One region of the Tatumella sp. JGM94 genome, then DNA from elsewhere that is predicted to be linked to it. Evidence: predicted binding sites of a transcription regulator. Region 1 holds the regulator's gene; the other holds the start of a gene.
What was found. Region 1 encodes CRP, which controls carbon source genes, mostly activating them, when cyclic AMP is high. Its sites were predicted from a motif close to ATGTGANNNNNNTCACAT; they were not measured.
Positions count from the first base shown of each region.

Region 2: focA (formate transporter FocA) is a predicted target of CRP. The motif match lies at 4,244-4,261, and genes of this name have one in related genera.

Region 1 covers NZ_JAERJN010000004.1:14,561-26,230, reverse strand. Annotated here, with positions in the region: gene dam (adenine-specific DNA-methyltransferase) at 84-896, shown strand; gene rpe (ribulose-phosphate 3-epimerase) at 960-1,643, shown strand; gene JK216_RS04055 (phosphoglycolate phosphatase) at 1,627-2,304, shown strand; gene trpS (tryptophan--tRNA ligase) at 2,323-3,333, shown strand; gene tsgA (MFS transporter TsgA) at 3,435-4,619, opposite strand; gene ppiA (peptidylprolyl isomerase A) at 4,878-5,435, shown strand; gene JK216_RS04035 (aminodeoxychorismate/anthranilate synthase component II) at 5,561-6,142, shown strand; gene JK216_RS04030 (aspartate aminotransferase family protein) at 6,228-7,445, shown strand; gene JK216_RS04025 (YccS/YhfK family putative transporter) at 7,489-9,564, opposite strand; gene crp (cAMP-activated global transcriptional regulator CRP) at 9,636-10,268, opposite strand; gene JK216_RS04015 (OsmC family protein) at 10,570-10,974, shown strand; gene JK216_RS04010 (phosphoribulokinase) at 11,013-11,670, opposite strand, start outside.
Region 2 covers NZ_JAERJN010000006.1:139,611-151,280, reverse strand. Annotated here, with positions in the region: gene aroA (3-phosphoshikimate 1-carboxyvinyltransferase) at 1-760, opposite strand, end outside; gene serC (3-phosphoserine/phosphohydroxythreonine transaminase) at 840-1,925, opposite strand; gene ycaO (30S ribosomal protein S12 methylthiotransferase accessory factor YcaO) at 2,212-3,975, shown strand; gene focA (formate transporter FocA) at 4,318-5,178, shown strand; gene pflB (formate C-acetyltransferase) at 5,271-7,553, shown strand; gene pflA (pyruvate formate lyase 1-activating protein) at 7,696-8,436, shown strand; gene JK216_RS06455 (MFS transporter) at 8,484-9,635, opposite strand; gene JK216_RS06450 (hypothetical protein) at 9,883-10,167, opposite strand; gene JK216_RS06445 (spore coat U domain-containing protein) at 10,442-11,404, opposite strand; gene JK216_RS06440 (fimbria/pilus outer membrane usher protein) at 11,395-11,670, opposite strand, start outside.

The DNA.
Region 1 (11,670 bases):
GCTGCCGGCAGCCCCATTTATAAGCGCAGATCTGCTGTCGGTTTATCCACAGCCATCAATGAAAAAATCTCTATTACGACAGCATGAAAAAACACCGCGCTTTCCTGAAGTGGGCAGGGGGTAAATACCACCTGCTGGATGACATTCGTCGATGCTTACCCGAAGGGGACTGTTTAGTTGAACCTTTTGTAGGTGCCGGCTCTGTTTTTCTGAATACTGACTATCAGAATTATCAACTGGCTGATATTAATAGCGATTTAATTAATCTCTACAATATTATTAAGACCAACAGTACCTCGTTTATTGCAGATGCCCGCCGGTTATTTACGGCAGAGGAAAATAAATCAGAGGCTTACTATGCCCATCGGGTAGAGTTTAACCTGAGCCGTGATGCCTACCACCGTGCATTGTTATTTTTATATCTTAACCGCCATGGCTATAACGGTCTTTGTCGTTATAACCTGCGTGGTGAATTCAATGTACCTTTCGGCCGTTATCAGAAACCCTATTTTCCTGAAGCCGAGCTGTTGTGGTTCGCAGAGCGTGCCCAGAAGGCTACTTTCGTCTGTCAGTCTTATGGCCCTACGATGCGGGAAGCCAGCAGTGGCTGTGTGGTGTATTGTGATCCCCCGTATGCACCGTTGTCAGCAACAGCTAATTTTACTGCCTACCATACCAACAGTTTCAGCCTGCATGAGCAGATCCATCTGGCGGAGCTTGCCGAAGAACTGGCAAAAGAAAGATCAGTACCTGTGCTAATCTCTAATCATGATACGGAGCTGACTCAGCAATGGTATAACGCGGCGGTAAAGCATATCGTTAAAGCAAGACGATCCATTAGCCGCAATGTGAACGGTCGCACCAAAGTCAACGAAATACTGGCCCTTTATCGTTAAACTGACCATAAACAGCGGCATTGTTCAGGGAATTACGCTGAATAATATTATCGGGAGAATCAGATGAAAGACTACTTGATAGCACCATCAATATTGTCGGCAAATTTTGCCCGACTGGGTGAAGATACGGCAAAAGTACTGGCCGCCGGCGGAGATGTTGTCCATTTTGACGTGATGGATAACCACTACGTCCCTAACCTGACGATGGGGCCGATGGTGCTGAAAGCCCTGCGGGATTATGGTATTTCTGCGCCGATTGATGTTCATTTAATGGTTTCTCCTGTGGATAGTCTGATCCCGCAATTCGCTAAAGCCGGTGCCAGCTATATCACCTTTCATCCGGAAGCCACTTTACATGTTGATCGTACTCTGCAACTGATTAAAGAACATGGCTGCAAAGCCGGACTGGTATTTAATCCTGCCACCCCCCTGAGTTACCTTGATTATGTGATGGACAAACTTGATGTGATCCTGCTGATGTCGGTTAACCCTGGTTTTGGCGGTCAGAGCTTCCTGCCTTCGACATTGAATAAGCTCCGTGAGGTACGCCAGCGTATCGACCACAGTGGTTTTGATATCCGTCTTGAGGTTGATGGCGGGGTAAAAGTTGATAATATCGGGCAGATCGCCGCTGCAGGTGCGGATATGTTTGTTGCCGGCTCGGCGATTTTCGGTCACCCCGATTATAAGAAAATTATTGATGATATGCGCAGAGCACTGGAGACAGCTAATGGCTCATTTCACTAATATTCGTGCGCTGGCCTTTGACCTGGACGGAACCCTGACAGACAGTGCCCCCGGACTGGCTGCCGCTGTCGATATGGCATTACAGCAGATGACGCTGCCAGAGGCCGGTGTCGCCCGGGTCTCCACCTGGATAGGTAACGGGGCAGATATCATGATGCAGCGTGCGTTGACTTATGCCCTGCAGCGGGCACCTGCGCCTTATGAGGCTGCACAGGCGCGCCAGCTGTTTGATAAGTTTTATGCACAGACGGCAGAGCAAGGCAGTGCGTTATTTCCCGGTGTGAAACAGACACTGCAAATACTTTGTCAGCAGAATATGCCAATGGCGATAGTGACCAACAAACCTACACCCTTTGTAGCCCCTTTACTTAAATCACTGGGTATTGATCAGTTCTTCTCGCTGGTGATTGGCGGTGATGATGTCACTGCCAAAAAACCGCATCCGGCAGCTGTCTATCTGGTACTGGGTAAGCTGGGACTGACCGCCGGTGAGTTACTGTTTATTGGTGATTCGCGTAATGATATCCGTGCGGCGAAGTCTGCGGGAGTACCATGTGCAGGGCTGAGCTACGGATATAACTATGGCGAGCCAATTGCAGACAGTCACCCGGATTGTGTGCTGGATAGCTTTGACCAACTTCTGCCCGCACTTGGGCTGTAATAAATCAGGATAAAATTTATGAGTAAACCCATTGTTTTTAGTGGCGCGCAGCCTTCAGGTGAACTAACCATTGGTAATTACATGGGGGCACTTCGTCAATGGGTACAGATGCAGGATGATTACCACTGTATTTATTGTATTGTTGACCAGCATGCGATTACTGTCCGTCAGGATCCGCAAGCACTGCATAAAGCGACACTGGATACTCTGGCCCTGTATCTGGCCTGTGGTATTGACCCTGAAAAATCGACCATCTTTGTACAGTCACATGTGCCGGAGCATGCACAGCTTTCATGGCTGCTGAACTGCTACACCTATTTCGGTGAGCTGAGCCGTATGACCCAGTTTAAAGATAAGTCGTCACGTTATGCTGAAAATATTAATGCCGGTCTGTTTGATTATCCGGTATTGATGGCGGCAGATATTCTGCTGTATCAGACTAACCAGGTACCGGTCGGGGAAGATCAGAAACAACATCTGGAACTGAGTCGCGATATTGCACAGCGTTTTAACTCTCTTTATGGTGATATTTTCCGGGTTCCTGAGCCTTTTATTCCTAAGTCCGGTGCGAGGGTGATGTCGCTGCTGGAACCGACGAAGAAAATGTCTAAATCCGATGATAACCGTAATAATGTGATTGGATTACTGGAAGATCCTAAAGCGGTTGTGAAAAAGATTAAACGTGCAGTGACTGACTCTGACGAGCCACCGGTAGTCCGTTATGACATTAAAAATAAGGCCGGAGTATCTAACCTGCTGGATATTCTGTCGGGTGTGACCGGACAAACCGTCAGCGAGCTGGAACAGGAATTCAGCGGTAAAATGTACGGACATCTGAAAGGTGCCGTTGCCGACGCTGTTTCCGGGATGCTGGCAGAGTTACAACAACGCTTTGAACACTTCCGCAATGATGAACAGTTACTGAACCGGATCATGAAAGAAGGTGCAGATAAAGCCAGCAGCAGAGCACGTGAGACACTGGATAAAGTTTACCAGGCGGTAGGTTTTGTCGCCCGGCCTAAAGGCTGAAAATAAGCCAGAGCCAGTGCAGGGACCATCAGCAGATGGTCCTTTTTTATTTCTCAGAAAAAACGCCGGTTATCCGGCGTTTTTTGCTGAATAATCACGGATTACTCTTTAACCGGCGCGATATTGTTCAGACGATGTTTGCTGACAAAACCCAGCAACAGACACAGGATAAATACCACCCCGTATAAGCCATTGGCGGTCATCAGTGCCGCATGTGGTCCGCTGTGTTCTACTATCGGGCTGGTCACGACAAATGTCAGCATGGTACCGATAGTCCCGCAGGTCAGAATAAAGTTAACCAGTTTCGGTGATGACACGCGGGTCTGCTGTGAACCCAGAGTAATGATGGTGGTGTAAATTGCACTGGAAAAGAAACCTAAAATCATAATGATAATATGCAGCATTGCGACAGTTTCTGTATGAGTAAACCAGTACATCAGTGCAGTGGCCAGGGCAGTGATAACCACGAGGATTTTTTGCAGATCAACGAAGCGCAGTACCACACTGAATACCCACATACCGACCATATAGGCAGTCCAGAAATTACCGACCAGCTGTCCCGCATCAGAAATCTGTACCCCCAGATTCTTGGTGGCATATTCCGGAACCCAGGAAATAAAGCCCAGCTGACCGAGGATATAACACAGTGCCGCCAGTGCCAGCAGGAAAACACCACTGCCCCATTTCTCTCTTTCTGCCTGCTGTTGGTGGCTTTTTTTCGTCAGCACCGGAAATTCAATCATTAAGGTCAGAATAAAGATAGCCACATAAATCAGACCGATACAGCAGTACACCCAATACCATGGCAGTTGTCTGGCCAGCAGAACCCCTGCAATAATCGGGAACAGGGTTCCGGCCATACTGAAGAAAGAGTCAGTAAACAACAGGCGTGAACCACGCTGACGACCCTGGTAAAGGTGGGTAATCAGGAAGGTACCGATAGACATAGTAATTCCGCTGACCACCCCCAGTACAAACATGCATACCGAGAACATAGCGATACTGTGGCCGGTGACTAATCCGCCAATCGCCAGTAGCATTAATATAAACCCGAAGATTAACTGGCGTTTTAACGGAATAATTTCCATCAGCCAGGCATTAAGGAAGATAGCAACCAGAATCCCTGTATTAAGAAAAGTAAAAGTATTACTCATGCTTGATACGGGAACATTAAAGTACTGGGCAATATTATCCATGACCATCCCGGTCACAATTACTAATGCGCCGGTCAGGGCATAGGAAAAAAAGCTGATCCAGGTCAGGCCAGTCAGATTGGTCTTTGTCATTGTTAGAGACCCTAGTAAGAAGAAAGGTGAGAATTATCCCATGGGATTATAGAGTGAACCGTGATCCTGATAAATAATCAATGAAACATCATTTTCTTATTTCATCAATAATATGATCTTATTCACATATTTTTATACCGGTAATGATCTTTTCCTGCGGCCAGCAGATGGCCTGCAGGTAAATATCTGGTTCTCCTGCTGTGATCTCTCTACAATTAGCTTCGTTTTCCGTGTGGTTTATTCAATCAGGGAGTTTTTATGTTGAAACGTACTCTGGCGGCTGCCGTCGCGTTGCTGGCTCTTTCTTCAGCATCGGTACTGGCTGATACTCATGTACTGCTGACAACTTCAGCAGGTAATATTGAACTGGCGCTTAATGATCAAAAAGCCCCGGTGAGCGTCAAAAATTTTGTAAGCTACGTTAATAGTGGTTTTTATAACAACACTGTGTTTCATCGGGTCATTCCGGGTTTTATGATTCAGGGCGGAGGCTTTACTGCCGATATGACGCAAAAACCTGTCGGTGCGCCTATTAAGAATGAAGCTGATAATGGGCTGCGTAATCTGCGCGGTACTATTGCCATGGCCCGTACCGCTGATCCTGACAGTGCGACCAGCCAGTTCTTTATTAACGTCGCAGATAACGCATTTCTGGATCACGGCCAGCGTGATTTTGGTTACGCAGTATTTGGTAAGGTGATTAAAGGGATGGATGTTGCCGATAATATTGCCCGGGTTCAGACCTCCAATATCGGCCCTTATCAGAACGTTCCTGTAAAACCGGTCACTATTCTTTCTGCGAAAGTATTGCCGTAACAATGACAGGCCAGTGGACACTGGCCAGCAGTCCGGAGGATAAATACCCTGCTACTGGTTCAGTCTCTGCCCGGAGTACAGATAACCAGACGATGCGTCTGACAGTCAGGCGGGGCATACCAGCCATGTTACTTCTTATCGATAACTACGATTCCTTTACCTGGAATCTGTACCAGTATTTTTCCGTGACCGGTGTTGAGGTCAGGGTAGTACGCAACGACGCTATTACTCTCCCCGAAATTGCTGCATTACCTTTAAGCCATCTGGTGATTTCTCCGGGACCCTGTACTCCGGATCAGTCCGGAGTCTCGGTTGAGGCCATCAGATATTTCGCCGGTAAAATACCTATTCTGGGTGTATGCCTTGGGCATCAGGCGATTACTGTCGCTTTCGGGGGTAAGGTGGTACGTGCCCGTCAGCCGATGCATGGTAAAACCTCAGTGATTACCCACAATGACAAGGGGGTATTCAGACGTCTGAATAATCCTCTGACCGTGACCCGCTACCATTCGTTAGTTGCGGAAGCAGAATCACTGCCTGAGTGCTTTGAAGTCACCGCCCGGAGTGAATCGGAGCGGCAGTTTGATGAAATTATGGGGATAAAGCATAAAACATTACCCATTGAAGGCGTTCAGTTTCATCCTGAAAGCATTATGAGTGAGCAGGGACTTCAGTTATTGAAAAATTTTGTCGAACAGGCCGGTTAATATTTGCCTTTGGTTGATTTTTTATGCATATTTTTTGACTTATTATTTATATTTTCATGCACGGATAAATCAGGCGGACAATTCAATGGCAAAAGAGACGATAGCAGTTAACCGGGAAACGTTTGATCAGGTCATTTTGCCTGTTTATGCACCCGCTCAGTTTGTGCCAGTCAAAGGTAAAGGCAGTCGGGTCTGGGATCAGCAGGGTAAAGAGTATGTCGATTTCTCCGGTGGAATTGCGGTAACTGCCCTGGGCCATTGCCACCCGGCATTGGTCGACACCCTGAAAACACAAGGTGAAACCCTGTGGCATACCAGTAATGTGTTTACTAATGAGCCGGCACTGCGCCTCGCCAGTAAGCTGACTGACGCAACGTTTGCCGAACGGGTATTTTTCGCCAACTCCGGGGCCGAAGCCAATGAAGCCGCATTTAAACTGGCCCGTTACTACGCATCGGTACGCCATAGCCCTTATAAAACCAAAATTATTGCTTTTCACCACGGGTTCCATGGCCGTACGTTATTTACCGTGTCAGTGGGTGGCCAGCCAAAATATTCGGACGGTTTCGGGCCGAAACCTGCCGATATAGTGCATGTTCCTTTTAATGATCTCGGGGCAGTAAAAGCCGTTATTGACGATCATACCTGTGCGGTTGTTCTGGAACCTATTCAGGGAGAAGGAGGCATTACCCCGGCAACACCTGAGTTTATGCAAGGGCTGAGGGATTTATGTGATCAGCATCAGGCGTTACTGGTGATGGACGAAGTGCAGAGTGGTATGGGCCGCAGCGGCAAATTATTTGCCTATGAACATTATGGTGTGACCCCCGATATTCTGACCACGGCCAAAGCGCTGGGGGGCGGTTTCCCTGTGAGTGCAATGCTGACAACAAATGAAATTGCATCAGCGATGTCTCCCGGTACCCATGGGACAACCTATGGGGGTAACCCTCTGGCTTGCGCTATCGCAGAAACTGCGCTCGATACGATTAACACCCCTGAGGTCTTACAGGGTGTAGAAATACGGCGTCAGTGGTTTACAGAGGAGCTGGAAAAAATTAACCGGCATTTTTCGCTGTTCAGTGAGATTCGCGGCAAGGGGCTGTTGATCGGAGCAGAACTGAAGCCACAGTATCAGCCGAAGGCCCGGGATTTGTTACATGCGGCAGCGGCCGAAGGTGTGATGATCCTTACGGCAGGTAGCGGTGTTATCCGTTTTGCCCCCTCACTGGTGATCACCGAGCAGGACATACGTGAAGGAATGGCCCGTTTATCCGTAGCCGTCGGAAAGGTATTTGGCTAACTTACTGACCGCCAGCCTCCTTGCGGACGCTGGCGGGTTTGCTTCAGACTTTCTTTTTCTTATTTATCAGCCACTGTCCGTGACGGGGACGTTGTCGCCAGACAATCGACGAAATAGTCCGCATAACTCTCAGGTGGCTTAATATCTGATCGAGCTGCCGCTCCATAATGGTTACCGGCCCCAGAGGAACCTTGTCGGGAGTATCCATTACCGCACTGCTGCGGTCATCTTCACTCTGGTAACTCAGGCGCTGCTGACATTGTTGTAATGCAATCTCACAGGACTCCAGGTAGCTGCGGGCCAGCCCGGGGCTGAGCATAGTATGTTCATGGGCAAGCGTCGTCAGCACATTAATATGTTCGACAATAAACTGGCTATGGGTAACCCACAGATGCATTTCGTTCAGATATTCAGTATTAAAGCCGGGTTCCTGCATAGCCTGGTTCATTGAACTGAAAAGGGCATTATGCCGCTGGTTTACCTTGATTCTGATACTTTCTAACTCATCGGCGGTGTGCTGCGGAGCAAGTAAGATCTGCAGGGCATGCTGATAGGTCTCCAGGACATCCAGGGCATTTTTTCGTAACAGGGCACTTTGCCACTGCGGCCATAGCCATAGCATGCCGGCGAAAGCAATCAGGCACCCCAGCAGGGTATCCAGCAGGCGGGGCACCAGGAAATTCACCCCGTTAAGGGACAGTAACTGCAGGCTGTATACTGCAGTGACGGTGAAACCAATGGTTGCCCAGCCGTAGTACTGACGGGAAAAGAGATTACTGAACAAGGTCAGCAATAACATTGTCAGCAGGATCACCGATTCCGGCGCGGCCATTTTCAGAGACCAGGCGGCAATCATCAGGCCGGCAAATGTGCCGAGGGCACGGTGCTGAATCCGGACCCGGGTTGCAGCATAACTGTTCTGACTGACCAGAATAATGGTCATTAATACCCAGTAGGGCTTCGGCATATTCAAAGACAGGGCCAGAGTACTGGCCGTCATCAGCATGACCGAAAAACGGCCGGCAGTCCGCAGGGCGACAGACTTTAACGAAATATAGCTGCGTAATGCGGCCAGCAAGGGCAGTCGTCGCTGGCTGTCTGCCATAAGGTCACGGCGGTAGAGTGGTTTCCTTGTTTGCAGTACTGTTGCAATTTTACTGAAATGGTACAGATAGAACTGGCCGACAGGGTTATCAGGGTACTGGCGGACGATATTCTGTAATTCTGACAGAGACTCACGCATCGAAAAGTCCGCCGGAATCTGGTGATAAAGGATATTATCGGCGGTCTTGCGCAGTTGTCCGGCAACCAGATTAGCGGTGCGTTTGATAATTTCTCCCGACTGACTTTTCTGTACCAGATCTCTGACATCCTCACTCTGGCTGAGAGTCACTGAAATATGCTCCTGCAGGTCTTCTGCCATCATAAAGGTACGGATCAGGTATTTTTCACGGCTGTTTTTTTCCGCGGAAAGCATATGGATTTGCTGATAGGCGGTGGTGATTAAATCGACGACTTTCTGCTGGTAATTCAGTAATGCGGGTAATGATTTATCATAATCACTGCTGCTGAGCAGAGTATATTTTTCCTCGCAATATTTCGCCAGAGCGCGGTATAACAGGCTGAGTGTTTCACGCAGCGGCTGATCCTTAGACAGCCTGAACCAGTACCAGTTAAACAGTCCGTACCATAAAGTACCGCAGCCATAGAGCAAAGGGGGGCCCCACAGGGGCATTCGTCCGACCAGGCTCAGCGTAAATGTCATGGCGATCAGGGACCCCGGTAGCAGACGTCCATGCAACGGGCTTATTTCACCGCATACTCCGATTAATAATGGAAGCGCACCGACAATAAACGGTAACGGGACATTACGCAGCAGCAGCCACTGTAGTAAGAAACTACTGAGCGCAAACAGAGTACCGCCGATAACAATTCGCTTAAAAAAATGGCGATGCGGGGTATCCAGTCCGGCGATATTGCAGCAGGCTGGTACCAGAGAAAACAGCAGACCTTTCTGCAGATCGCCGGCCAGCCATCCGGCGGCGACAGGAAGACACAGGATAAGTGTCTGGCGCAAGGCATAGTTAACTTCAGGGTGATAAACAATTCTGCGCCACATCAGATACAACCGCAGGTCAATAATAAACAAGACACGGCAGTCACCTGCCGTGCAGCGGACAGTATGATCCGTTAACGGGTACCGTAGACGACGATGGTTTTCCCGTGGGCTGAAATCAGGTTCTGATCTTCCAGCATTTTCAGGATCCGGCCGACGGTTTCGCGGGAACAACCGACGATTTGGCCGATCTCCTGACGGGTAATTTTGATCTGCATTCCGTCAGGATGAGTCATTGCATCGGGCTGACGTGCCAGGTTAAGCAGGGTCTGGGCAATGCGTCCGGTAACGTCAAGAAAGGCCAGATTACCGACTTTTTCCGACGTTACCTGTAAACGGCGTGCCATCTGTGATGATAAGCGCATCAGAATTTCGGGATTCACCTGAATAAGCTGACGGAATTTCTTGTAAGAAATCTCCGCAACCTCACAGGCAACTTTGGCGCGCACCCAGGCAGTACGTTCCTGGCCTTCCTCAAATAATCCCAGTTCTCCAATAAAATCGCCCTGATTCAGATAAGAGAGGATCATCTCTTTTCCTTCTTCATCTTTAATCAGAACAGCAACGGAGCCTTTCACTATATAATAGAGAGTTTCCGCTTTTTCACCCTGATGGATCAGGGTGCTTTTGGAGGGATATTTGTGAATATGACAATGGGACAGGAACCATTCTAATGTAGGGTCTGTTTGTGGTTTACCAAGAACCATTCTCTTGTATCCTTCTGTTGTAATCGTGCCGGAAACACAGGGGGTAAGATCCTGTGGGGCTTTGAAATCATAGGGCTTTTTTGTCTGACATTCGCGGTGACCCAGTGACACTTACTCTGGTGAAGACGACCGTTTTGCCATGGTTGTAATCGGGTAAAAATTATCTACCCCTCTGTTTGTAGCATACCCTGAGGAAACTGTCTCCTGTTGTATTGTCTGGCCCGGGTCATTGCCCGCAGATTGCCGTTTATCCTGTGAAGGAGTAATCTGACAGATATTTAATAAACTGAGAGTAAGAACAATGCAGGCACGCGTAAAATGGGTTGAAGGGTTGAGTTTTATCGGGGAATCAGCCTCGGGACATCAGGTCCTTATGGATGGTAATGCCGGTGACAAAGCTCCCAGCCCGATGGAAATGGTTTTGATGGCTACCGGAAGCTGTAGTGCCATTGACGTGGTGTCTATTTTGCAGAAAGGCCGTCATGATGTGACAGACTGTGAAGTTAAACTGACATCGCAGCGTCGCGAAGAAGCGCCGCGTCTGTTTACCCATATTAATCTTCACTTTATTGTCACCGGGCATAACCTGGCCGATACAGCGGTAGAGCGTGCAGTTTCACTTTCGGCTGAAAAATATTGCTCGGTTGCTTTAATGCTGGGTAAAGGGGTTGATGTTACCCACAGTGTTGAAGTGATAAGTCTGTAAGTTCATGGTGTCCGGATGCTGTCTGGCATCCGGACGTATTAGCGGGGAGCGCGCTGTTCGATCAATTGTTTCACCAGCGGTGTCATAATCAGCTCCATGGCCAGCCCCATCTTGCCTCCCGGCACGACCAGCGTATTGATATGTGAAATAAATGCCCCGTGGATCATCGCCAGTAAATACGGGAAATTAATCTCTTCCAACCCCCGGAAATGGATCACCACCAAACTCTCATCCAGTGAAGGGATGGTCTTTGCTGCGAACGGATTAGACGTATCAACCGTCGGTACCCGCTGAAAGTTAATATGGGTCCGGGAAAATTGCGGAGTGATATAGTTAATATAGTCATCCATCGACCGTACCACCGAATCCATCACCGCTTCACGGGAGTGGCCGCGTTCGCCGGTGTCTCTGACCAGTTTCTGAATCCATTCCAGATTAACGATCGGTACCACACCGACCATCAAATCAACTTTGTCAGCAACGTTGTGTTGTCCGGTAACAATACCGCCGTGTAATCCTTCATAGAACAAGACATCCGTATTCTCCGGTAAAGGTTGCCAGGGGGTGAAGGTACCGGGCTGCTGTTTCCAGGGCACTGCTTCATCATAGGTATGTAAATATTTACGTGAGCGACCGGTACCCTGGCGGGCATATTCGGTAAAGGTCTGTTCCAGCAGAGAGAAGTCATTGGCCTCG
Region 2 (11,670 bases), on a different contig from region 1:
CAGCAGCCAGAAAATAAGAAGCCGATGAGGCATCCCCTTCAACCAGATATTCGCCGGGAGACTGATACTGCTGCCCGCCCTGAATAACAAAACGCTGGTATTGCTGATTTTCAACCCTGACACCAAAACATTTCATCAGATTCAGCGTGATATCAATATATGGCTTTGAAACCAGTTCACCGGTAATGGTAATGGTTGTCGGTTCACTGGCTAAAGGCGCAGTCATCAGCAACGCAGTCAGAAACTGGCTTGACACACTGCCATCGACACTGATTTCGCCTCCATTGAACCCGCCGTTCAGGCGTAATGGCGGGTAGTTTTCATTTTCCAGATAGCTGATATCAGCTCCCCCCTGACGCAGAGCATCAACCAGGTGACCGATTGGACGTTCTTTCATTCGTGGTTCGCCGGTCAGGATAATATCTTTACCCGCCAGGCTTAAGGCCGCCGCCAGCGGACGCATCGCCGTTCCCGCATTCCCGAGGAATAACTCAACAGGAGCTGCGGCATGTAACGGGCCACCGATCCCGGTGACAACACATTCGGTACGATCTGCAGATAATGTATATTCAATCCCCAGCAAGCTCAGTCCATTAAGCATGTGCTTAATGTCATCACTGTCCAGCAGATTCGTCAGGCGGGTCGTTCCTTTGGAAATTGCAGCTAACAATAGCGCGCGGTTTGACACACTTTTCGAGCCGGGTAAATTTACCGTACCGTCAATACGGGCTACAGGTTGTAAGGTCAGAGAATCCGGCATGTCAAAAGTCACTCTTTATAAAAGATCAAAACCCCGCCACTGGCGGGGTAAACAAAAAGGCCAGTAAATCACCACTGGCTTAGCCATGGCGGCGTTCAAAATCGAGCATAAACTCAGTCAGTGCTTTCACACCCGCCAGCGGCATGGCATTGTAAATAGAAGCCCGCATTCCGCCAACCACCCGGTGCCCTTTGAGAGCATGCAGTCCGTGGCTGACAGACTCGTCCAGAAACAGCTTATCCAGCGCGGAATCTGCCAGCTGGAAAGGGATATTCATCCGCGAGCGGTTGCTGTCTGCAACATTATTACGATAGAAATCACTGTGATCAATGGTGCTGTAAAGAAGATCGGCCTTCGCCTGGTTGACTTTATCCATTGCCGCGACGCCGCCCTGCTCTTTCAGCCACTGGAATACCAGTCCGGACAGATACCAGGCAAAAGTTGGCGGGGTGTTAAACATTGAGTTATTTTCTGCCAGCACCGAGTAATCGAAGACAGAAGGCAGATCCTTACGGGCTTTACCCAGCAGGTCTTCACGGACAATAACCAGTGTCAGCCCGGCAGGACCGATATTTTTCTGGGCGCCGGCATAAATCACCCCGTAGCGGCTGACATCGATCTCACGGGATAAAATGGTGGAGGAGAAATCAGCGACCACTATTTTATCGCCGAAATCCGGCTGCTCATCAATCGCGGTACCATCGATGGTTTCATTCGGGCAGTAATGCACATAAGCAGCGTTATCATTCAGCTGCCATTGGCTCATGGGTAATAACGCAGTTTTACCTTCTTCAGTGACTTTAATATCAATAATATTCGGGGTACAAAATTTAGCGGCTTCTTTAACCGCACTGTGCCCCCAGTAACCACCATCAATATAGTCAGCCTGGCTGGCACCATTCAGTAAATTACCGGGTACTGCCGCAAACTGACCACGGCCACCACCGTGGCAGAACAATACTTTATAATTGGACGGGATTTTTAATAAATCCCGGAAGTCCTGCTCTGCCGTTTCAGCAACGCTGATAAATTCTTTGCTGCGATGGCTGATTTCCATTACTGAAGTGCCCAGACCCTGCCAGTTAACCAGATCCTGCTGTGCACGACGAAGTACTTCTGCTGGCAACATTGCCGGGCCAGAACTAAAATTATACACCTGCGTCATTTATACTCACCATGGTTACATCGAAACGATTATCAGATACCTGTCGGTTGTATCACTGCCTGAAAAACGCTGCAATAATTAATCGGTCTGCAGGACGATTTTTATGACTCTCCGGTTAATCCCCTGACCCTGATGTTTATTTTTTTCCGGACAACGGCTTATTTCGGCTCCGGGTAACGGAGTTATAACGGGGAGATTTTACTGTCGGCTGATAGCGGTCATCGTATAAATTCCGTATCATTACCCCAACACATCTGTTTATCACTCCCCGGGAGAACGCGGCACTATGACGCAAACATTTATACCAGGCAAAGATGCCGCTTTAGAAGACTCTATTTCACGGTTTCAGCATAAGCTACAGTCTTTAGGGTTTACTATTGAAGAAGCTTCATGGCTGAATCCGGTTCCGAATGTCTGGTCAGTCCATATCCGCGATCGTGACTGTCCTCTGTGTTTTACCAATGGCAAAGGTGCCAGCAAAAAAGCCGCCCTGGCTTCTGCGTTAGGTGAATATTTTGAACGGTTATCAACGAACTATTTCTTTGCCGATTTCTGGCTGGGTGAAACGGTCGCTGGCGGTGACTTTGTCCATTATCCGAATGAGAAATGGTTCCCGCTGACTGAAGACGACGATTTACCGGAAGGACTGCTGGACCCTGCACTGCGTAAGTTCTATGACCCGGACAATGTCCTCGGTGCCAGCCTGCTGGTTGATCTGCAGTCAGGTAACGATGACCGGGGAATCTGCGCACTGCCGTTTATCCGTCAGTCAGACAAGCAGACCGTCTATATTCCGATGAATATTATCGGTAATTTATATGTATCCAATGGTATGTCAGCCGGTAATACCGCCAGTGAGGCACGGGTTCAGGGTCTTTCGGAAGTCTTTGAGCGTTACATTAAAAACCGTATTATCGCTGAATCAATCAGCCTGCCGGAAATTCCACAGACAGTCATGGCCCGTTATCCGGCGGTTATCGAAGCTATTGCACAACTGGAAGCCGAAGGTTTCCCGATTTTTGCCTACGACGCCTCGCTGGGCGGCCAGTATCCGGTGATCTGTGTGGTGTTATTTAATCCGGAAAATGGTACCTGTTTTGCTTCTTTCGGCGCCCATCCTGATTTCGGCGTCGCGCTGGAACGCACCGTTACGGAACTATTACAGGGCCGCAGCCTGAAAGATCTGGATGTGTTTACTCCGCCAACCTTTGATGATGAAGAAGTCGCAGAACACACTAACCTGGAAACACATTTTATCGATTCCAGCGGCCTGATCTCCTGGGATATGTTCAAAGATACTCCTGATTATCCGTTCGCTGACTGGTCCTTTTCCGGTACCACCGAACAGGAATTTTCGACACTGATGAATATTTTCCGTGCCGAAAATAAAGAAGTGTATATTGCCGACTATGAACATCTGGGCGTATATGCCTGCCGGATTATTGTTCCCGGCATGTCTGATATTTATCCGGCCGAAGATTTATTGCTGGCTAACAACAATATGGGATCCGGTTTCCGTGAAACTTTCCTTAGTTTACCGGGCAGCGAATGGCAACCTCAGGACTACCTTGAACTGATTACGCAGATGGATGACGAAGGCCTGGACGATTTTACCCGGGTACGCGAACTGCTGGGTCTGGCGACGGGCAAAGATAATGGCTGGTCAACCCTGCGCGTCGGTGAACTTAAAGCTATGCTGGCACTTGCCGGAGGCGATCTCGACCAGGCATTGATCTGGACCGAGTGGACCATTGAATTTAACAATTCAGTCTTCAGTGCCGAACGGGCTAATTACTACCGCTGCCTGCAGACATTACTGTTGCTGTCACTGGAAGATGAGCGGACCCCCGGCGAATATCTGACCGCCTTTAACCGTATGTACGGCAGCGATGCGGTAGAAGCTGCGTCTGCGGCAATCAGTGGCGAAGAACCTTTTTATGGGCTGCAGAAAGTTGACTTGTCTCTGACTGCTTTCCCTGCCCATCAGTCTTTACTGGCGGCTTATGAGAAACTTCAGGCCGCAAAACGTCAGTACTGGTCAGAAAATTAAGTCTCCGCCGATTCTTTGTTAAAAAAATATTTACAGCGCCTTCGACCGGCGCTGTTTTTTTGCCCCGTCTGTTTATATTTAGCTGTAGCTCCCTCTCCCGGCGCATAATCATGCCGTTTTTAGTCTTTATTGTTTAATCATCTGGCGACAACACCCGGTTAATCAAAAAATAAAATAGTTATTAAAATAAATTTTAACCTTTATTTTCAATGTATTATGATATATCACTGACCAAAAAAGACAGTTTTAGCAGACCGGCAACGGTTAAAAGTGATCCAGGTCAATTCTCACAAACAGGCCATTTGATACTCTGGGCACAGCGAAAACTCTGAGGGGATTTGTGTGAAAACGGACAATCCTTTTGATCTGTTAATGCCGGCAGCAATGGCAAAAGTTGCCGAAGAAGCAGGTGTCTATAAGGCATCAAAACCACCATTAACCACCTTTTTCCTGGCAATTAATGCAGGTGTTTTTATCTCCATCGCCTTCACTTTTTATATTACCGTCACTACCGGTAGCAGCGAATTACCTTATGGTATTTCGCGACTGATTGGCGGACTCTGTTTCTCTCTCGGGTTGATTCTGGTGGTCGTCTGTGGTGCTGATTTATTCACTTCAACCGTTCTTATTGTGGTTGCCAAAGCCAGTGGGCGTATCAGCTGGGCTCAGCTCACGCGCCACTGGATTATCGTCTATTTCGGAAACCTGTTTGGCGCGTTACTGTTTGTGGCACTGATTTGGTTATCTGGTGAACATCTGGTGGCTAATGGATTATGGGGCCTCAATGTACTGCAGACAGCCGATCATAAAATGCACCATACATTTGTCGAAGCCGTTGCCCTGGGAATTCTGGCCAACTTACTGGTTTGTCTGGCCGTATGGATGAGCTATTCCGGTCGTTCACTGACAGATAAAACCCTTGCCATGATCCTACCGGTGACTATGTTTGTTTCCAGCGGGTTTGAACACAGTATTGCCAATATGTTTATGATTCCGATGGCTATTGTCATTAAAGATTTTGCTTCTGCTGATTTCTGGCAACTGACCAGTACCACAGCCGGACAATTTTCCACACTGACTCCCTGGCAATTTATTACCGATAATCTTATTCCCGTTACTCTGGGGAATATTATTGGTGGCGGTTTATTAGTAGGGCTCACGTACTGGATTATTTACTTGCGTAAAGATAATAGTGAAAACTAATTTATCAATACTACACTGAACATAGATTTTGTACCGGCAGGTCACGTACCGCTGCCCGTACGCTGAATTCAACTTAACAAGGCAGGTATCTCATGACTGAACTTAATGAAAAAATGAACCAGGCGTGGCAGGGGTTTGCAGCCGGTGAATGGCAAACCAGCGTTAACGTCCGCGATTTTATTCAGAAAAACTATACACCTTATGAAGGCGATGAAGCCTTCCTCAGCAACGCAACAGATGCCACAACCACATTGTGGGATAAGGTTATGGAAGGTATTAAAATCGAAAACCGGACCCATGCCCCGGTCGATTTTGATACGGATCTGGCTTCAACAATTATTTCCCACGACGCAGGCTATATCAACAAGTCACTGGAGAAAATTGTCGGTCTGCAAACGGAAGCGCCCCTGAAACGTGCCATTATTCCCTACGGTGGTATCCGTATGGTTGAAGGCTCCTGTCAGGTATATGGCCGTGAACTCGATCCGACACTGAAAAAAATATTTACTGAATACCGTAAAACACATAACCAGGGTGTGTTCGATGTCTACACACCGGATATTATGCGTTGCCGTAAGTCCGGAATTCTGACCGGCCTGCCGGATGCCTATGGTCGCGGCCGTATTATCGGTGATTATCGCCGTGTTGCACTCTACGGTATTGATGCACTGATGAAAGATAAACTGGCCCAGTTTGGCTCACTGCAAAGTGACCTCGAACAGGGTAACGCTCTCGAAGAAACTATTCGTCTGCGCGAAGAAATTTCAGACCAGTATCAGGCTCTGAAAGATATGAAAGAAATGGCCAGCCGTTATGGTCTGGATATCGCCTCTCCGGCGACGAATGCCCGTGAAGCTGTGCAATGGACTTATTTCGGTTATCTGGCTGCCGTAAAATCACAGAATGGTGCGGCTATGTCATTCGGCCGTGTTTCAACCTTCCTGGATATCTATATTGAACGAGACCTGCAGGCGGGCATTCTGAGCGAAGATGAAGCACAAGAGCTGATTGACCACCTGGTGATGAAACTGCGGATGGTTCGGTTCCTGCGTACCCCGGAATACGATGAACTGTTCTCCGGCGACCCGATCTGGGCAACCGAGTCACTGGCAGGTATGGGACTGGATGGCCGGACGCTGGTCACTAAAAGTACATTCCGCTTCCTCAATACCCTCTATACCATGGGGCCTTCACCTGAACCTAATATGACTATTCTGTGGTCAGAACAATTACCACTGAATTTCAAAAAATATGCGGCTAAAGTGTCCATCGATACGTCATCTATCCAGTATGAAAATGATGACCTGATGCGGCCTGACTTTAACAGTGATGACTATGCCATTGCCTGTTGTGTCAGCCCGATGATCGTCGGCAAACAGATGCAGTTCTTTGGTGCCCGCGCTAACCTGGCGAAAACCATGCTGTACGCGATTAACGGCGGGGTGGATGAAAAACTGAAAATTCAGGTCGGCCCCAAAGAGGCCCCGATTACCGATGAGATCCTCGACTTCGATACTGTGATGGCCCGTATGGATCATTTTATGGACTGGCTGGCAACCCAGTACGTCACAGCGCTGAACGTCATTCACTATATGCACGATAAATACAGCTATGAAGCTGCTTTAATGGCTCTGCATGACCGTGATGTTTACCGCACTATGGCATGTGGTATCGCAGGACTGTCAGTCGCGGCTGACTCCCTTTCTGCAATTAAATATGCCAAAGTTAAACCGGTTCGTGACGAAAATGGCCTGGCTATTGATTTCGAAATCGAAGGTGAGTATCCGCAATTCGGGAATAATGATGCACGGGTCGATGACCTGGCCTGCGATTTAGTTGAACGTTTTATGAAAAAAATTCAGAAACTGAAAACTTACCGTAACGCGGTTCCGACCCAGTCAGTACTGACCATCACCTCAAATGTGGTTTACGGTAAAAAAACAGGTAATACTCCTGATGGCCGCCGTGCCGGAGCACCATTCGGTCCCGGCGCGAACCCGATGCATGGACGTGACCAGAAAGGTGCTGTCGCTTCCCTGACATCAGTGGCAAAACTGCCCTTTGCCTACGCTAAAGATGGTATTTCTTATACCTTCTCTATTGTCCCTAACGCGCTGGGTAAAGATGATGATATCCGTAAAGCTAACCTTGCAGGACTGATGGATGGATATTTCCATCATGAAGCCGCTATCGAGGGCGGACAGCACCTGAATGTCAATGTAATGAACCGTGAGATGTTGCTGGAAGCGATGGATAATCCGGAAAAATATCCACAGCTGACCATCAGGGTTTCGGGGTATGCTGTTCGCTTTAATTCACTGACCAAAGAACAACAGCAGGACGTTATTACCCGTACGTTCACTCAATCAATTTAATACTGGTTAACCAGGTTAAAAAGGCTCCCGGCCGGGAGCCTTTTTACTCTTCCTGTTTTATGCTGAATATAACAGCAACTTATAAACACCTGTCAATGCCGGCCTGCGAGATTACCGCAGCTCACCCCGGAGGAACCATCGCATGTCAGTCACTGGTCATATTCACTCTGTCGAATCCTGTGGTACCGTCGACGGACCAGGTATTCGCTTTATCGTTTTTTTTCAGGGTTGCCTGCTACGCTGCCTGTATTGCCATAACCGTGATACCTGGGATACTCATGGCGGCCAGGAAGTTACCGTACAAGAACTTATGGATGACCTGCTTTCCTATAAACACTATATTGCCGCCTCCGGTGGCGGGGTTACCGCGTCAGGCGGTGAGGCTATTTTGCAGGCTGAGTTTGTCCGCGACTGGTTCAGAGCCTGTAAACAGGCGGGTATCGATACCTGTCTGGACACCAATGGGTTTGTCCGCCGCTATGATCATGTAATCACTGAACTGATGGAGGTCACCGATCTTGTCATGCTGGATCTGAAGCAAATGGATGATCAGATACATCAGAAACTGACCGGTGTTTCAAACCACAGGATGCTGGAGTTCGCAGAATATCTGCATAAAACCGGTAAACGCACCTGGATACGTTATGTGGTCGTGCCCGGGTACACAGATGATGATCAGTCTGCGCACCGGCTGGGGCAGTTTACTGCTGCAATGGACAATATCGAAAAAATAGAATTACTGCCCTATCATGAACTGGGTAAACATAAATGGACAGCAATGGGCGAAAAATATCCGCTGGAAGGAGTAAGTCCTCCGCCGAAAGAAACCATGGAACGGGTAAAATCAATTATTGCCAGTTACGGCCATAACGTTATTTACTGAATATGCAGGGGCCGCTGGCCCCTTCTTCAGACACAAGCGTATCCGCCTTACGCATGAGCGACCGGTGTTGTCTGATGATCCGCTTTACGCAGTAACATCAGCAGATAGACAAACGAGACTGCCGCAATCATGGTAAACAACACATTATCCGTGAAATGCTCCATCAGTAATGATGTCATTCCCGGCCCGACCAGACTGCCGACTGTATAGCTGAGTAACAGGGTCTGATTCATTGCAATCAGCTCATGATGCGCAACTTTTTCACATGCCCAGGACATAGCCACCGGATACAACGTAAAACAGGAGCATCCCAGAATAAACAAAGCAGGCACCATTGCCAGCTGAGTTAACATTCCTAATGCACCCAGTATCACCATAAAGACCTGCACACGCAGTACCATCAGACGACCAAAACGGTCGGCCAGTCGGCCTACAGGCCATTGTCCGAGAATAGCCGCACTGACCAGTAATGCCATCCAGTAACCCACGTTCGCATCGCTCATACCTTTGTGAGACAGGTATAATGGTAACAGTCCATACAGCGAGCCCAGTACAACGCCTGAAAGAATACAGCCGTTAATACCCAAACGTGATGAATGGCGGGAAAACATTTCACGGATATTCGGCGAGGCTGAATTTTCTGCGACTTCAGGCGGGTTAATCCGCGCAAAAAATAACGGCAGTACAGCGACCATAATGCACACCACCAGCAGAGGTATCATAAATCCGGCGGCATCAGAAACCAGACTGACCAGTAACTGCCCCAGCACTGTGGCGATATAATAAACAATCATATACGCAGCCAGCAACCGGCCACGATTGCGTAAGGTCCCTGAACAGAGCAAAGCGCTTTCAACAACCACCCAGATAAGGGCACATCCGGTACCTGCCAGAAAACGCCATACTGTCCAGCCAGTAAAACCACCGGCGATTAATAAAGCGCAGGTCGCCACAGCAAAAATTGCGGTCGCTATATAATAGCTGCGGTTAAAACCGAGGGTTGTGATAACTTTCCCTGCAATCACCGTCCCGAGTAAATTGCCGGTAAAAAAAGCAGAACTCACCACACCCACCTGCCAGGTAGCAAATTGGTCATGGGTCAGCCAGAGAGGCACCAGTGTATTTAACACCGCAATTGCGATGGTCAATAACAGCAGACCGGAGAGCAGAAGCAATACAGGACGGGACCATGCAGACATAGCCATAACCACAAAGAAAGTAATAATTGTGGCGAATAATGGCACTACTATTTTTAAAGTCAATTAGCAAAAAACAGCAGAGCATTTTTTGCTGAAAAAAGAAATTTAAACCGCGGGGAAAGATTATTTAGGAGTTATAAATTTATTGTTTAATCCTTTTTTATATATAGAGCAGCAAACCCCGTATCCCGTATTTTAAAGCCACAGGGAATGATCTTCAGCAGGTCAGGAGAGCACATATCCGTAATCAGTAACTGACCTCCACCCGGCGGTATTGTGGCTGATGATCGTAAGTTTCAGCTTGCTGATGCACCCGCACCAGATAGGTGACGGAACGGGGACATTGCACGTTTACCTGCGGGCTATCAGCAGATGAAGCTACAGACATCGCGCAACGGTTAACCACTTGCAAACGAATATTTATACCAGCGTCAGTGAGTGCCGCCGTTACAGGGAAAACGAGACCAGCCAACACCAAGGCTAAAAATAACCGCACGCCTGCCAATAACCGATTACTGCACAGATTTCGCATACCCCTTCTCCTTTGCAATCACTGCGTAAGGCTTATGCTTTCCCGAAATGAAAATAAAACCACAACTGGCAATCTTTTCTATCTGTAATAACAGGTATACAAGGGTTCTGTAGCCGTATCAAATGAAAGTAAGAGACTAAATGACCGGAATCATATTAACCGGGGGAGATGATGACTGAGTGACTAAAAATCCATCAGAAAAATAAAGAATGGTGATAAATAATACCGAAGAAGTAAGCGCACAACAGAGAAATGTTGTGCACTCAGAAAACAGTTAATAGCGGAGGGTGACTGTCACTGTATCTGTATAGTTGCCCGCTGTCGGCCAGTTCTGGTCAGGCAGCACCCCGTAAACGATAAGGTTCTGACTGTTCCCGGTCGCGGAACGGACTGTCTGAGTATTAGTATCATTCCAGACCACACTGTGAGCCGCATCCTGGTAAAGCTGATAAGACACACACTGGTTATCTGCGGTATTACATAACTGACGGACCGATTGCTGGCTATGCAGCCCGTTGCCTAATGCTACCGAGAAAGAAGTGTTCACCGGGCAGGTCACTGACAGGGTCGAGATAGCCGTTGCCGATAATTGCGGTGATAACGCCGGGCTATGCTGGCCAAAATCAAGATCGCTGACCTGATCAAGCGTACAGCCTTGTTTTACTGAGGCAGTCGCTGAAACAGAAATTCTGTTCTGAGAGTAGGTATTGGGCATCGCTGCACAGGAAGGCAGCTGATTTCTGCTGCTAGCAAAGGCATATTTGTAATAGGCGAAAAAATTATATTTATAATAATCCATTGCGGTCAGTTTAGTCTGCCCCGCCAGAATACGGCCAGTCAGTATAAAGCTGCCGGATGCACTTTGCCCTGAGGGTACAGCCATATCAAACTGTGCAAATACGGAACTATTAGCACTCAGGGCCGTCTCCGGACTGTCTGACGGATAAACATTAAAATACAAAGGGTAACCACTGATACCATTCGGGTTCATGGCGACCGGTGCATTTTCATCTATAAAATTCAGGCACAGCCGGATGTAATCTGTTGACGGATCATAGCTGTTACAAGTAATACCGATCTGTGCTGTTGATGACACTGCCTGGCCGGGAGTTACGGTGCCAAAGTTGTACCCTGCCCCGTCACCGGTCCAGCAATGGGGATCTGCGGAGGCGCTGGCCGAAAAAAACAATCCGCCAGACAGCACCAGTAAAAAAATGAATATCCGGGTTACTGGCATACTGCCTCCATAGTAGTTATCGCTTTTCCTGCCGGCAGCTGCGCGGGCAACCTGATCCGGCATGTGCTGTCGGGTAAATGAACAATGGCAAAACCTTCCGCCGGCGGATTCTCAAGATAAATATTGCCTTCATAACCCACCACCGTTGTGCGGGTTCCCGTTTCGGGTTGCTGTCCGGCGGCGGTAACCACGCTGACAGGTGCAGCAAACGGCAGTGCTTTACCCTGTGTCTGTTTAACCGTCATCAGTAATGCACGGGCACGATA